DNA from 3 places in the Bacillus nitratireducens genome. Region 1 is predicted to be linked to each of the others. Evidence: predicted binding sites of a transcription regulator. Region 1 holds the regulator's gene; each other region holds the start of a gene.
The links. The regulator LexA, encoded in region 1, represses DNA repair genes until DNA is damaged. The targets are predictions, from matches to a motif close to CGAACATATGTTCG.
Positions count from the first base shown of each region.

Region 1 (4,558 bases):
AAGAAGAGCGACAAGATATTTTATTTGATTATGAAGAGCACTTTCAGTTTGGGATGGAAGAGGGGAAAACTGAATCAGAAATAATAAAGGGACTTGGCTCTCCAAAGGTAATTGCGAAAGACTTGCTTGCGTTGTATCGCTTTGATGAGATGAAAAAGGATCCATCGACTTCGAATATAACAAGAGCTGTCATGGCAGCGATTGGACTTAGTTTGTTTAATTTTATTATTGTATTAGGCCCGTTAGTTGCAATTATCGGTTTTATATTTTCATTTTGGGTCGGTGGTATTGCTAGTGTAGTGACACCATTTTTCGTTATTATAAAAATATTTATGGGTACGTTTATATGGTTGGATCTTTTCGTTAGTATAACGTTTGTTGGAGTAGGTTTGTTGTTATGTATTGTAGCTTATTATAGTACGAAGTGGTTTAAAAGATTATGTGTACGCTATGTAGTATGGAACTTCAAAATGATAAAAGGGGAGTAGATGATGAAAAAGATATTATTAGTAGCTATCGCTTGTATCATTATTGGAGTAATAGGGATTTCACAAACATATGAAAAAGCAGTAAAAACTGCAGAAAAAGGAGATAAAGAGGACGTAATTAAGAACGAAACGCTAAAAAATGTAGAAGTTAAGTTAGATGCAGGAGATATTGTTGTCCAAAAATCTCCTGATTCCTCTTTTTATGTAAAGCAAACAGGGGACGTAAGTAAACAGGAAATTCGTATTGCTGAAGATGGTGATACATTAAAAGTCATAGGGGAAATAGAAAAAGGTGTTTCATTTGATTTTTCATTTTACAATTTTGGATTTCGAACGCCTACATTGACTATATTAGTACCTGAACGTTCTTATCAAGAGATAAAAGTAAATTCATCCGCTGGACAAATAGAAATAAGTAATGTGAAAAGTGACCGCGTAAGTGTTGAAACACTCGCAGGAGAAGTGGATTTGAAACATGTAACAGCTAAGAGTGTGGAGGGATCTACAAAAGCTGGTGAGGTGAGCTTTAAAAAAGTAATAGGGAAAGTAACAGCAAAAACGGCTAGCGGAGATGTATATATTATGGATCATGATCCAAAATATGATGTAGAGGCAAGTTCAACTGCTGGAGATGTAGATATTACTTTGTTGGAAAAACCACAAGATGCAGTTATAACGGGGCAAAGTGCTGCTGGAGACGTGACAATTTTTAATGAAGAAAATCAAAATATAACAATTGGTAATGGGAGTAAAAAAATTAGCGGTAAAACAGCTGCTGGAGATGTTACTATTGAAACGCGTTAATAATTAAGGTAATGCATTCTTTTGAGTAAACGGAAATCTATCAAAATATAAAAAGAAGATAATCCCCTATATAAATAAGGGGATTATCTTCTTTTTATATTTTTAATGTAAATCACGATATACGCCGATTACTTTTCCGATAACTGACACTTGTTTTAAAATGATAGGTTCTAGTGAAGAGTTTTCCGGTTGTAGACGGAAATGATCTTTTTCTTTATAGAAACGTTTAACAGTTGCTTCGTTATCTTCTGTTAAAGCAACTACAATTTCACCGTTGTATGCAGACTGTTGTTGGCGAACTACAACTAAATCTCCATCAAAAATACCAGCGTCAATCATGCTATCTCCAGAAATGCGTAACATAAACACTTGATCTGCTCCAGCAACGATACTAGCTGGAAGTGGGAAGTGATCTTCTACACTTTCGACTGCTGTAATCGGTAAACCGGCAGTAACTTTTCCGACGATTGGAACTTGAATAACAGATTGTGTTTCTGTTTCCATTCGGTTGTCACCTAAAATTTCAATTGCGCGTGGTTTTGTTGGATCGCGTCGAATATATCCTTTTTCTTCTAGTCGTGATAAATGTCCGTGCACTGTAGAACTAGAAGCGAGGCCGACTGCTTGACCGATTTCACGTACGGAAGGTGGATATCCTTTTTCTTGTACTTTTAGCTTAATAAAGTCGAGAATGTCTTGCTGGCGTTTCGTTAACTTTTCCATGTTTTCTAACACCTCGTTTTCTTTCATTTTTCTTATTAATAAGTATAACATGCGAAAAAACATTCTACAAACATAAGTTCGAACAAAAGGAAGATTTATGATACACTAGAGGGAAAATAAAGCGAGAAAGAAGGGTTCAAAATGAATGCAATTGTTTATGCGCGTGTCAGTACAACAAAAGAAGCACAAGAAACATCATTATTGCGTCAAAAGGATGAATTATTGCATTTAGCTGAGCGCTATCAAATGAATGTGACAAAGGTGATTGAGGAGCAGGCTAGTGGCTATACAATTGAACGTGATGGCATATTAGAAGTATTAGATACAATTCGAGATGAACAAGTTGATGTACTTCTAATACAAGATGAAACGCGTCTTGGTAGAGGGAATGCGAAGATTGCATTAATGCATTGTTTACATAAAGAAGGAATAAAAGTATATACACATACGCATAATGGTGAATTACAACTTTCAGATTCTGACTCGATGGTATTGGATATCATTGGAATCGTGGAAGAGTATCAAAGGAAGATTCACAATTTGAAAATTAAGCGTGGCATGCAAAGGGCGGTAGAGAAAGGGTTTCGCCCAGAGAATAATTTGAAAAATCGTCATTTAAGTATAGGACGTGAGAAAAAAGAAGTACCAATTGAGGAAATTGTACGTTTACGCCGGAATGAATTAACTTTTGAAGAAATTGCAGCAACACTTCGTGGTTTTGGTCATGATGTTTCAAAAGCAACTGTACATCGAAGATATGTAGAATATACAAAGCAATTGCTTGATAAAGAGGACTAACTATTGTATGATAATAATCAGTTTTGAGTAGAAGGGGGATTCGAGATGCCAAGTCACGAACTCATTGAACGCATTAACTTCTTAGCGAAAAAAGCAAAAGCTGAAGGCTTAACTGAAGAAGAACAACGTGAGCGCCAATCGCTACGTGAACAATATTTAAAAGGATTTCGTCAAAATATGTTAAACGAATTAAAAGGAATTAAAGTCGTTAACGAAGAAGGCACGGATGTTACACCGACGAAATTGAAAGCTTTAAAAAAGCAAGATAATGCAAAATTAAATTAAAAGATGGGCATAGCCCGTCTTTTTTGATATTAATAGAAAGATACGTGAGTAATAGCTTTCCGGTTGTAATGCTACTTCAATCGTTTCAATACATAGTGAGTGGTGAATTTAGACATATCAATTGATATGTCTTTTATTATGTACTTGTTGCGAAGGTAATATGTGAATAAATCGAATTGGTTGACATAGCGTTATTAGAAGCAATGATTGCAAGTAGATTCAAGTAGATTGTATATACAGTAATTCTTTAGGCAGGATAAAATAGATGCGAGGAGAATATGCTTGTGCAATTTGTTTTATGATTAGTAGGAGTGCGTGGTTGAAATTAATGTGCTCTTCATATTTGCGCTAAGCTTAAAATATGGTCTTGTGCATGTGTTACTTTGATGGTAATTATTATTGATTTTATTTCGATTCAAAGGGAGAACACTCTTCTTTATTTTTAGTTAGAGCCTTCTATTCATTTGCCACGCGCAGTAATGAAAGGTTAAATATACATTTTTTATTTTTGGATTTAATGATATTGCATAAAAATACAGATAATTCCCTTTCTTTTTAAAATAAAAACAATAAAAAAGTATGTCATATTGAATGCCCATACATTCCCGGAAACATTGATTTTTTTATAAAATATCAAAAAAACATCAACATATTTGTCGATACATGTTGTATAATCTTGCGTGGGAAGCTATCATATAAATGTATAAAACGTTTACTAACATACGCGAAGGGAAGAATAGCATGTCACATTCAATCGAACAACTTTCTATCAACACGATTCGCACATTATCCATTGATGCGATTGAAAAAGCAAACTCTGGTCACCCAGGAATGCCAATGGGTGCAGCACCAATGGCTTATACATTATGGACTCAATTTATGAAACACAATCCAAATAACCCAACGTGGTTTAACCGCGATCGTTTCGTATTATCTGCAGGTCATGGTTCAATGTTATTATACAGCCTACTTCACCTATCTGGTTATGATGTAACAATGGATGACTTAAAGAACTTCCGTCAATGGGGAAGCAAAACTCCAGGACATCCTGAGTACGGTCATACAGCAGGTGTAGACGCAACTACTGGTCCACTTGGACAAGGTATTGCAACTGCTGTAGGTATGGCAATGGCTGAAAGACATTTAGCGGCTAAATACAACCGTGATGCGTATAATGTAGTAGATCATCATACATACGCTATTTGTGGTGATGGAGATTTAATGGAAGGCGTTTCTGCTGAAGCATCTTCATTAGCTGCTCATTTACAATTAGGTCGTCTTGTTGTACTTTACGATTCAAACGATATTTCATTAGATGGCGATTTAAATCGTTCATTCTCTGAAAGTGTAGAAGATCGTTACAAAGCATACGGCTGGCAAGTAATCCGTGTTGAGGATGGAAACGATATTGAAGCGATCGCAAAAGCAATTGAAGAAGCGAAAGCTGACGAAAAACGCCC
Region 1 is NZ_JAUMJO010000002.1:511,259-515,816, forward strand. Features, by position in the region: gene Q3V31_RS08960 (DUF1700 domain-containing protein) at 1-488, shown strand, start outside; gene Q3V31_RS08965 (DUF4097 family beta strand repeat-containing protein) at 492-1,292, shown strand; gene lexA (transcriptional repressor LexA) at 1,395-2,015, opposite strand; gene Q3V31_RS08975 (YneB family resolvase-like protein) at 2,157-2,813, shown strand; gene Q3V31_RS08980 (DUF896 domain-containing protein) at 2,859-3,098, shown strand; gene tkt (transketolase) at 3,840-4,558, shown strand, end outside.

Region 2 (4,558 bases), on a different contig from region 1:
GGAATTGTTTTTTCAATTTCTATTTTCTCTTCACGCGCTACTTGTTTTATTCGTTCATACGTTAACGTCGTTTCATAAAATAAATCTAGTTCATTCACTGGCTGCGCTAACGTTTTTTCATCTATCGTTAATGTTATTGTTACTCTAGTTCCTAATTTCATTAACCCTCTAACAATTTCTAGCTCTTGAGGGGAAAACGAATGGAATCCATCTATATAAATTTCCGCGCCTTTTACATACTCAGAGTCTGAAAGCTTCTCAATTAATAATTGTAAGTAGTCTTCTGAATCTAAATATTTTCCGATTAAAGCACGTTCGAAATCATCATATAATAACTGTAAATCATACACTTTATTCGCTAGCAGCTTTTGCTCTGCACTACTACTATGCGCATCTAATTGTTGCCACATTTCATATACGTTAGATGGCGTCACATTATAACGTTTAAACTCCGCAATCATACTACCAAGATGTTCAAAGAAACCGTTTTGCTCCGCTGCTTTTTGAAACACCGATAATCCATCTTTACGAGATTCTACAATTTTACGAAGTAACATATGTACACCGGCTTCATCAATATGAAGACGACTCGCTCCGCCAACTTCTTGCAGCACCTTCCACGCTAACCGTGAAAAACTAAAAACTTGTGCCCGAATAGAACCTCTAACATCCTCACTACCAATTAACGCCTGCTGCGTTTGGAATGTCATCTGTTCTGGCACAAGATATAATATTGTTTTCCCTCTTGGGCGCTGCTTTAACTCTTCTTGCACTTCGTGTAAACAAAGTGTACTTTTTCCACTTCCAGCTCTACCAATCACAAATCGAAGTGACATGTAACCCCACCTTTCACTTACATAACGAACGTTAGTTTGCTACCATAATTGTATTATAGGACACGAAAAAAGACAAACTGAGCTGTTTGTCTTTTCCTATACTTCACTTTATTATATCAACCTTTTGAAAAATTCGTTTGCACCTCTCGAATCGGCCAATATCGTAAATCAACTTTACCGACAACTGTATCAGCTTTCACAAAACCGAAGTGCCTACTATCCCAGCTACCGAGGCGGTTGTCGCCAACTACAAAAATAGAACCAGGTGGTACAAACTTTTCTTTCGTTAATTCTTCTAATTTAAAATCACCTGTTAATTGCCTTCCATTTATCTCTTTCTTATACGCCTCTAAATAAGGTTCCTCCACGAATTGTCCGTTTATATATAGTTTATCATGCTTATATTCGATATGATCCCCAGGTAAACCGATAATTCGCTTTACATAGTCCTCTTTTTTATTCGCATGAAAAACGACGACATCAAATCGATTCAAGTCCCCTACTTGATAACTCACCTTATTCACAACGAGCATATTGCCATCTTGCAATGTCGGCATCATTGACTTCCCCTCTACAACGTACGTTGAAAAGAAAAACGTTCGAAAAAATATAGCTAATAGTACACCAATTAAAATTGTTCTTATCCACTCTAGCCCTTCTTTTTTCAAAGTTTTCTTCATTCGCTTCTCCCCTCACCCTTTAATAATGAAGCTTGTATTTATAAAGTGAAACTTAATCGGTGGGGGTTTTGTTCATCCCCCACCGATTATTAGTTGAACCAATCGGGCATTTACGGGCAGTTTGATCTCCCACCTAACTTCTTTACTTCAGTCGAATTTTTTGGTGGGAGTTTTACTGCCCGTTAATGCGGGACAAAGAAGACTTTTCCTAATGTAGTTCTAACTTTACTTCAATTTTTTTACCTACATACCATAAAATAAAAATAACAACGCCCACAATAACTGATTTCAACGGCTTATGAATAAACGACATTAAATCATGACCGATATACGTTAAAATAAAGATCATAACAAGCTTTCCGAATGCTAATGCTAGTCCAAACTGTTTTACGCTAACGCGAGACAAACCAGCTACAACGTTTATAAGCGCAGATGGTGTGAACGGAAAACAAAATATAACAAAGATTGGCGCGAATCCTTTTCTTTCAATCCATCCCATCGCTTTTCGCACTCTCTCATGCTTATTTACAAAAGAAAAGAAACGACTTCTTCCAAAGCTACGAATGATGAAAAATACAAGCATTGCACCAATTACTGATCCAAGCCACGAATAAAGAAAACCGAACCAAAAACCAAATGCAACAGCATTCGCCAGTACAAACACAATGAGAGGCAATGCTGGAATAAGCGCCTCTATCATCGGTAAACCAATCCCAAGAAGCGGCCCGAATGCTTTATAACTTTCAACAATGTGATCCATATTTTCTGGTGAAAAATATTCTTTGATTGTCTGAAAATCCATTCTACACTTTACCCCTTTACTCTAATTACTACCCCTACTGTATCATTGCTTATATGAAAGAGGAAATGGTAGATATGACATATGGAGATGTAATTATTAAGTTTCCATATCTTCCTCTAGAATTCCTTCATTATTATGCTATGATAATCTTTCAATATTCGACAAGACATGAGAATAGTTTAGACACCACGCTCAGATTATAACTTAACGGTTACATATTATAAAAAAGAAGAAACTACAGAAAGTGTCAATCTGTAGTGTCAAAAAAATCTCCTTACTACCTGTATGGAAATGAGTAATGACAAATAATTGTTGTACCTTCAAATAATTATCCTTTTCTAATGACTAGTTCTTACAAGAAACCTTTTTAGTAAGCGAATACTATCAATCACGATAAGTATTAATAAATACAAGAAAGATAGTATTAGTACTGTACTCGGAATAGTTAACATTCGAAATTTGTATAAAAACTTATCAATCGTATATATATCTTGCTCATCAGTTATCGTGCTAGGAGTGAATATAAGGTAATCCTTCCAATTATCTATCCAAGTTAAACTAACCGCGGAAAATTGCATTATTCCAAACCACAAGTAAATAAAAATTGGTATAAGAATCATATATTGCAAACTATGTAATATCTTTCTTTTCTTCTTACATTCAATAATTTGAAAGACAATAAGTGTCAGTACGTACACAATCGATAGCAGAAATACTATGGTGACAACTGGCTGAATTGAAAAAGCAAATAGCAATTTATCAATTTCACTAATTTGACTATATTCTGTTGCATTTTGAGGCGTAAAAATAAAATGTTGTTTATCAGCACCTATCATTAACTGACTACCAACGAAACCAGTAAACATAAAGGTAAGAAATAATATAGGCAAAACAAGGATATATTGCGCCCAAAATAACATAGTCCTTTTCAACATACCATCTCCTTCTTTATACAATAAGGTAAGAAATATCATGTATACCGCAAATGTTAAATGATGCATATTAACATCGCGATAAATATATGTAGTAAAATTACCCTTATATTGTAATTTTACACTCCTTTAAGCTATTAAAGAACAAAAAATCCGTAAATTTTTCTCGTTTTATTTATGAACCTTACAGCGTAACGATATATATAATGAAATCAAAAAAAGGATGAGTCCCCCCATCCTTTTCCTCTCAAACTTCGCCTTCCCTTACAAAATACACTTTCTCATAGGCTGGCGTTAATTTAGATTCATCCCTTTTATCAATCTCTTTAAAACAAGGACTTCCTTGTTTTTTCTTACGGTCTTCATACTCTGTCCGTAATTTTGCTGTACGATTTTGCTGATTTTCAAAGCTGCTTTTGGATATTTCTAATTTCACAGCGAAACCATTTATAAATCTAATAATAAGATTTCCATCTTTTAATTCTTTATTATTTTCAATATGAAAATGAGACAACCACGCACACTCTTTTCGAGAATAAGAATACGTAGGGAAAAAATAAAGTTGATCTGTCGGGCTAATTGCAATAGGAGCTTTATGTGTAATACGAGTTAACTCCTTCGTTCCTTCTTTTCTTCCAAAAAAACTAGAACCATGTTTCCGGCAACTTCTCTCTATAATATCGAGAGGTTTTTGAAATACGAAAAAAGAATCCTCCATTTCAACAATTCGCGTAACCACTTGCTTTTCTCCTAGAACAACAGGAAGTAAGGCCATCGTTTTTTTACTTACAACATAATTTTCGACATAACGTTCTACTTTACTTTCCATATTCTACTATCTCCCTTTTCTATTTATAGTAGCAGCTGCATGTATAATTTTAGCACCTATGAAAAGGAAATGCTTTACAGATTTCCCTTTTTTACAATACTTTATCATTTATCAAATATTTATTAAATTTAAAAGTAACTATATGATAATAAAATAATTCAAACCTGTACAAAAAATATTTATACTATCTATAAATATTTATAATCGCATCCTCTTTTCACATCATTACAACAATTAACTTTGCTATAATTAAAATATAAATCAAATATACGGAGGTCTCTCATGGAAGAAAAGCAAGATCATCCAACAATTCAAATGAAAAACAGTAGCATTGTTATCGTAAAAAATTCAGCGAGTATTATATTCGGTTTATTTTTTATTTTACTGTTCTTCGCGAAGCCTTTTCGTAAATCTAAATGTCCAGAATGCAAGAAACGCGCAAAGAAAAAAGTTGGAAAAGAAGAGTAAAAGGCCTTCCT
Region 2 is NZ_JAUMJO010000001.1:1,065,330-1,069,887, forward strand. Features, by position in the region: gene addB (helicase-exonuclease AddAB subunit AddB) at 1-836, opposite strand, end outside; gene lepB (signal peptidase I) at 953-1,516, opposite strand; gene Q3V31_RS05645 (TVP38/TMEM64 family protein) at 1,725-2,318, opposite strand; gene Q3V31_RS05650 (DUF4306 domain-containing protein) at 2,657-3,253, opposite strand; gene Q3V31_RS05655 (competence protein ComK) at 3,498-4,079, opposite strand; gene Q3V31_RS05660 (hypothetical protein) at 4,362-4,547, shown strand.
Region 2: addB (helicase-exonuclease AddAB subunit AddB) is a predicted target of LexA. The motif match lies at 862-875, and genes of this name have one in related genera.

Region 3 (4,558 bases), on a different contig from region 1:
TAATAATAATCCCTTTTTTTCTAGCTATCATCGCCGGGACGAACGCCCTAATGACATTTACTACCCCGTTCACATTTACACTCATTACACTTTCAAATTCTTGAGCGGGAACTTTCCATAACGGTGCGTTTTGATTAACAATCGATGCATTATTTATTAACATATCAGGAGCCCTATACTTATTAAGAATACTACTTGCCCATTTACTAACTTGTTGATGATTTGAAACATCAATTATTTGAAAATCATGTGAAGCACCATAATATTTATTAAGCTCTTCAATTTTATTTTTTGAGCGTCCACAGCCTACTATGTTCCATCCCAATTCATGAAACCTATCAACCAATGCACGTCCTAGCCCTTGCGTTACTCCAGTAATAATTACAAGTTTTCCAATGTCGTTTCGCTCCAACTTCATCTCCTCCTTTCAATTAATGTTACTCTTTTTATTCTTATTCAAATTCTTACTTAAGTATCAATTCATCTCATACTTTAGAAGTATTTTTGATAATACATATTACAAACAAAAAGAGTAACCATCATAGTTACTCTTTTTGTTTGTATCTTTATTATTTTTAAATTATATCTGCACTTTCCTACATTTCTCATATCAATAAATCTAGGTTACACAATGATGAAAGTATATTTATGTTTACGGTTCGATTTATCCAAATACTTTTCAATCCACATTTTCAACATAACATGGTCCACCTTTATCCAAGTATTTTCACGTAGACTTAAACACGCTTTTATTTAAAGTCTCAATCTCATTTTGCAACTTTTTAAATTGTTCAAAATGCATTGTTATAGATTGAGTACTATTCCTTTCAACATTTTGCTTCACTAATAAAACGCCTGTATCGTGAAAAATCGCTTCAAGTTCTTTCCTTATAGATACTTTCGTAATATATGCTGTTTTAATCGCCGATAAAATCGCTATTTCATTAAACTTTAATTTTATTTCATTAGGACAAAATGCTTTTTCGATCAATGTAACATCATTACTACAAATAAAAGCAACAAGTTTACTTGATTCTGCATCTGTTAAATCTACTGTTTTTATAACATTATCCATTACATTTTGCCTCCTTTAATTCCGTATATATTGATTATTCAAATTTATACTTTTTAAAATTCAACTCTTCGTTAATTCTAACATACTTTTTGCCCAATTAATTAAATAAAGCTTCAAACGTTTTCATATCCCACAATATTTGTCAAACGAACCAATTAGACTATACCTTCATATAGTAGTGCAAACAATTACTTATAAAGTAGGTGAAAATTATGCCCTCAGTTGTTGGGAATTTAGTTGTACAAAATAGTAACGGGTCTTTCAACTTAGGTGATTTCTATAACGTTTCTCCAAAAGAGAATACAAAAGCTTATAACGGTTCTGGCGCATCTAACGTTGGTTTCGTTGTGAACACTTTTAGTGGGGTTAGCGCGACTAATACATTTGATTCTGATTTAGCAGATCAAAACCAAGTTGGTACGGCCTAACCAGATCTGTATAATATTTTTAAATTTGTCTATACTATACTCAGGCTGATAAACAGCTATCGTTGATTTTTTGAGTACCCAATCTTTTTCTCCCTTTCCCTGGGGCTAAGCAGCTAGTTTGCATCTAGCTGCTTTTTCATTTCATTCTTCACCGCTTCAAAATAGTAAGGGGTTTGTCCATTATCCATTGACTATTAACCCATAACAATTGGGCTTTTGCAGGCAGCCTGACGTACAGTCAAATTTTGGGGTATGAATCTAACTGCCCGCCAATAGCGAGACAAATTAAAAAAGCTAAATTTCAAAATTCAGCTTCTTTTAGGTTACATCAATTATGTCCATTGTAGAAAATATATATGTTTTATAAAATGCATCTGTACATTTTACAATTTGTTGAATAGGATTTATATGAACCACTGTCATATAACTTGTAAGTATGTATCCTTCTTCAAAATATGTCACTAACATCTCTTCTTCAGACAATAATGAAGTTAATAACTTGTCTGAAATACTTTCTTTCGCTTCATTCGTTATTAGCGGTCTTTGGACTTTTAATTTCTCTCCAATAATTTTTTTCATACTCAATAATTGTTCCGACATTACTGTAAACGGAACCCACTCTCTTCCTTTTTCTTGAATATTTACATAATTCATTTTCTTTACTCCTCAATTTTCTATATCTATCCATTCACAAAATAGAAATTTCACTTCTAAATACACTTTGTCCATCTCTTATTTAATATATAGCGTAGCTTTCCAATTCAAAACTATTTATGAATTTGTAGAAATCTCCACTACCTAAAGAACGTTTGTTCTTATTATACACGAACGAACGTTCTTTAGGTAGTGCAACATGTAAATTTTTCAAACAAAATGTAACTTTAATCTATGAAGTTTATCCATACTCATTTATTACTTCCTATTATTAATCAATTTTCTTTGCACTTCCTATCGCATCATTGAATACGTGTAGCAACAATAAAAGCGACTCCACCCAATGTGGAGTCGCTTTTATTTTTCTACTTTTCTATCCTAACTAACGTTCTTTCTGGAATACAAATTTCAGCTACATCAAAATGATTTATTTTCAAGTTTAATTCCCAAACTTTTTTCTGATCTTCATCACCAACCCAACAACTAAATAATTCAAAGTATTCCCCTTCTTTTAAATACTCTTTCATAATTGAGCATAAAATTAAAAGTTTATTTTGAGCTTCTTCCTTCTCTTTTAAGCTTTGCCACTCAACTAGTTCAATTACCCATCCTGATGATACTTCGTAAATATAATTTATTTGAAATTGATGCTCTTTTACAACTTCAAGTAAACCTTCATCTGAAAAGCACGGTCCAATTATGATTAAATCATTGGAATCTTCAGAGGTTAACGGCACTTCTACATTACAGCCTATAACTAGCTAAACTTATTTTTAACTCCTCCAATATTGTTAAACAAAGCACTTTATAAATACATTTATACATTCATCTCCTGCATAGATAAAAGAAGTTTTAGTTTTACTATTCATTAACCATCCAACGACATAAGCATATACTTTTATTATGAATCAGTAAGGACGAACAAAATCAAAACTAATCATTTCATTACTTTATTTTCTCTATTGATTAAGTTTAGGTTTCATAATAATATGTAATTCTCTCTCTGTTTCTGTTTTTTTCGGATTCCGATAATATTCCAGTTTAAATTCTAATACTTCATACTCAATCATCCCAATCTTTATCCCTTTTGTTTCTTTTAATACATCTAGTAGAATACTTATATTTTCATTAGCTGATTCGAAAATTTTCCCTCCGCCTTCTCTTTTAAAAATAACTTTCATATATTCTCCTCCAAGTTAATTTAATAATTTAGTAAATCTAAAATTATTCATATCATAATGTAGAACACTTTTTGCAATAAAAAGAGTTCTACATTTCATTTCGTATAAAGTCAATTTACTCTCCGATAATAGGGTATGTATCATTCTTTAAATTATGTCTTCTATTCATTTTCTAAGAAAATACAAAAAATATATTTAGTTTATATTTAACAAGATTAATTAACAAAACATTATCATTTCAACATTTTGCGAATTAAATTGCTTATTCCTTTTATCTACATCCAAAATTTCCCATTGTAATTCTTAATATTTAAATGTAATATTGTGTTGTCTTACTATTTATTTATAACTCACACACTAACGCGAAAAGGGAACTCTATATGAGTTCCCTTTTCTATTGAAAATAAAAAAACAGAAATATAGCATTATGCTAAATCTCTGTTTTTCTTCTAAACCTTATTTCTCATCTAAGAATTTAAATGTATCTTTAAATTCTTTATCTGTTACTTTAATATCCGCTTCTTTCAATAGATCATTGATTACTTGTTGTTTCCATTTACCTGTCGCATCTTGCAGTCTTTGTTGTTCTAAATCTTTTCGAATCGTATCTTTTACTTCATCAAATGGTTTCAATTCTTTTTTATCCGTCACTTTTATTATATGATAACCATAAGATGTTTTTATCGGTTCACTTACTTGTCCTGCATCTAATTTATACGCAGCTTCCTCAAACTCTTTCACAGTTTGACCAGGAGCAAAACCAGCAATTTCTCCGCCCTGTTCCTTTGAACCAGTATCTTCCGAATATTGTTTCGCTAAAGTAGTAAAATCTTCACCATTATTTATTTTCTCTTTTACTTCTTTCGCAGTTTTTTCATCTTTCACTAAAATGTGACTTACCTTCATTTCAGGTTTATGGTTATCTTTCACATCTTTATCTGTGACAGTCGCTTTAATCGCTTTCTCAAGTGCAATTTCTGGCTTCATTTTCTCTTTTAGTTCATCCTCATTTTTTAACCCTACTTGCTCTAAAGCCACTTCAAACTTGTCACCCATTTGTTCCTTTGCTGCGTCTACTTGTTTTTTAGCTTCTTCATCTGAAACTTCATATTTATCTAGCAATGCCTTATTTAACATCATTTGAGATAAAGTACTTTTTCCATATGTTTGCCTTAATTCTTTACTTAACTCTTTCTCTGTCACGTTTCCTACTTTTGATG
Region 3 is NZ_JAUMJO010000011.1:9,930-14,487, reverse strand. Features, by position in the region: gene Q3V31_RS27075 (SDR family oxidoreductase) at 1-412, opposite strand, end outside; gene Q3V31_RS27070 (hypothetical protein) at 728-1,075, opposite strand; gene gerPF (spore germination protein GerPF) at 1,288-1,503, shown strand; gene Q3V31_RS27060 (YolD-like family protein) at 1,822-2,157, opposite strand; partial or broken gene Q3V31_RS27055 (hypothetical protein) at 2,523-2,928, opposite strand; gene Q3V31_RS27050 (hypothetical protein) at 3,117-3,338, opposite strand; gene Q3V31_RS27045 (peptidylprolyl isomerase PrsA) at 3,795-4,558, opposite strand, start outside.
Region 3: Q3V31_RS27060 (YolD-like family protein) is a predicted target of LexA. The motif match lies at 2,329-2,342, and genes of this name have one in related genera.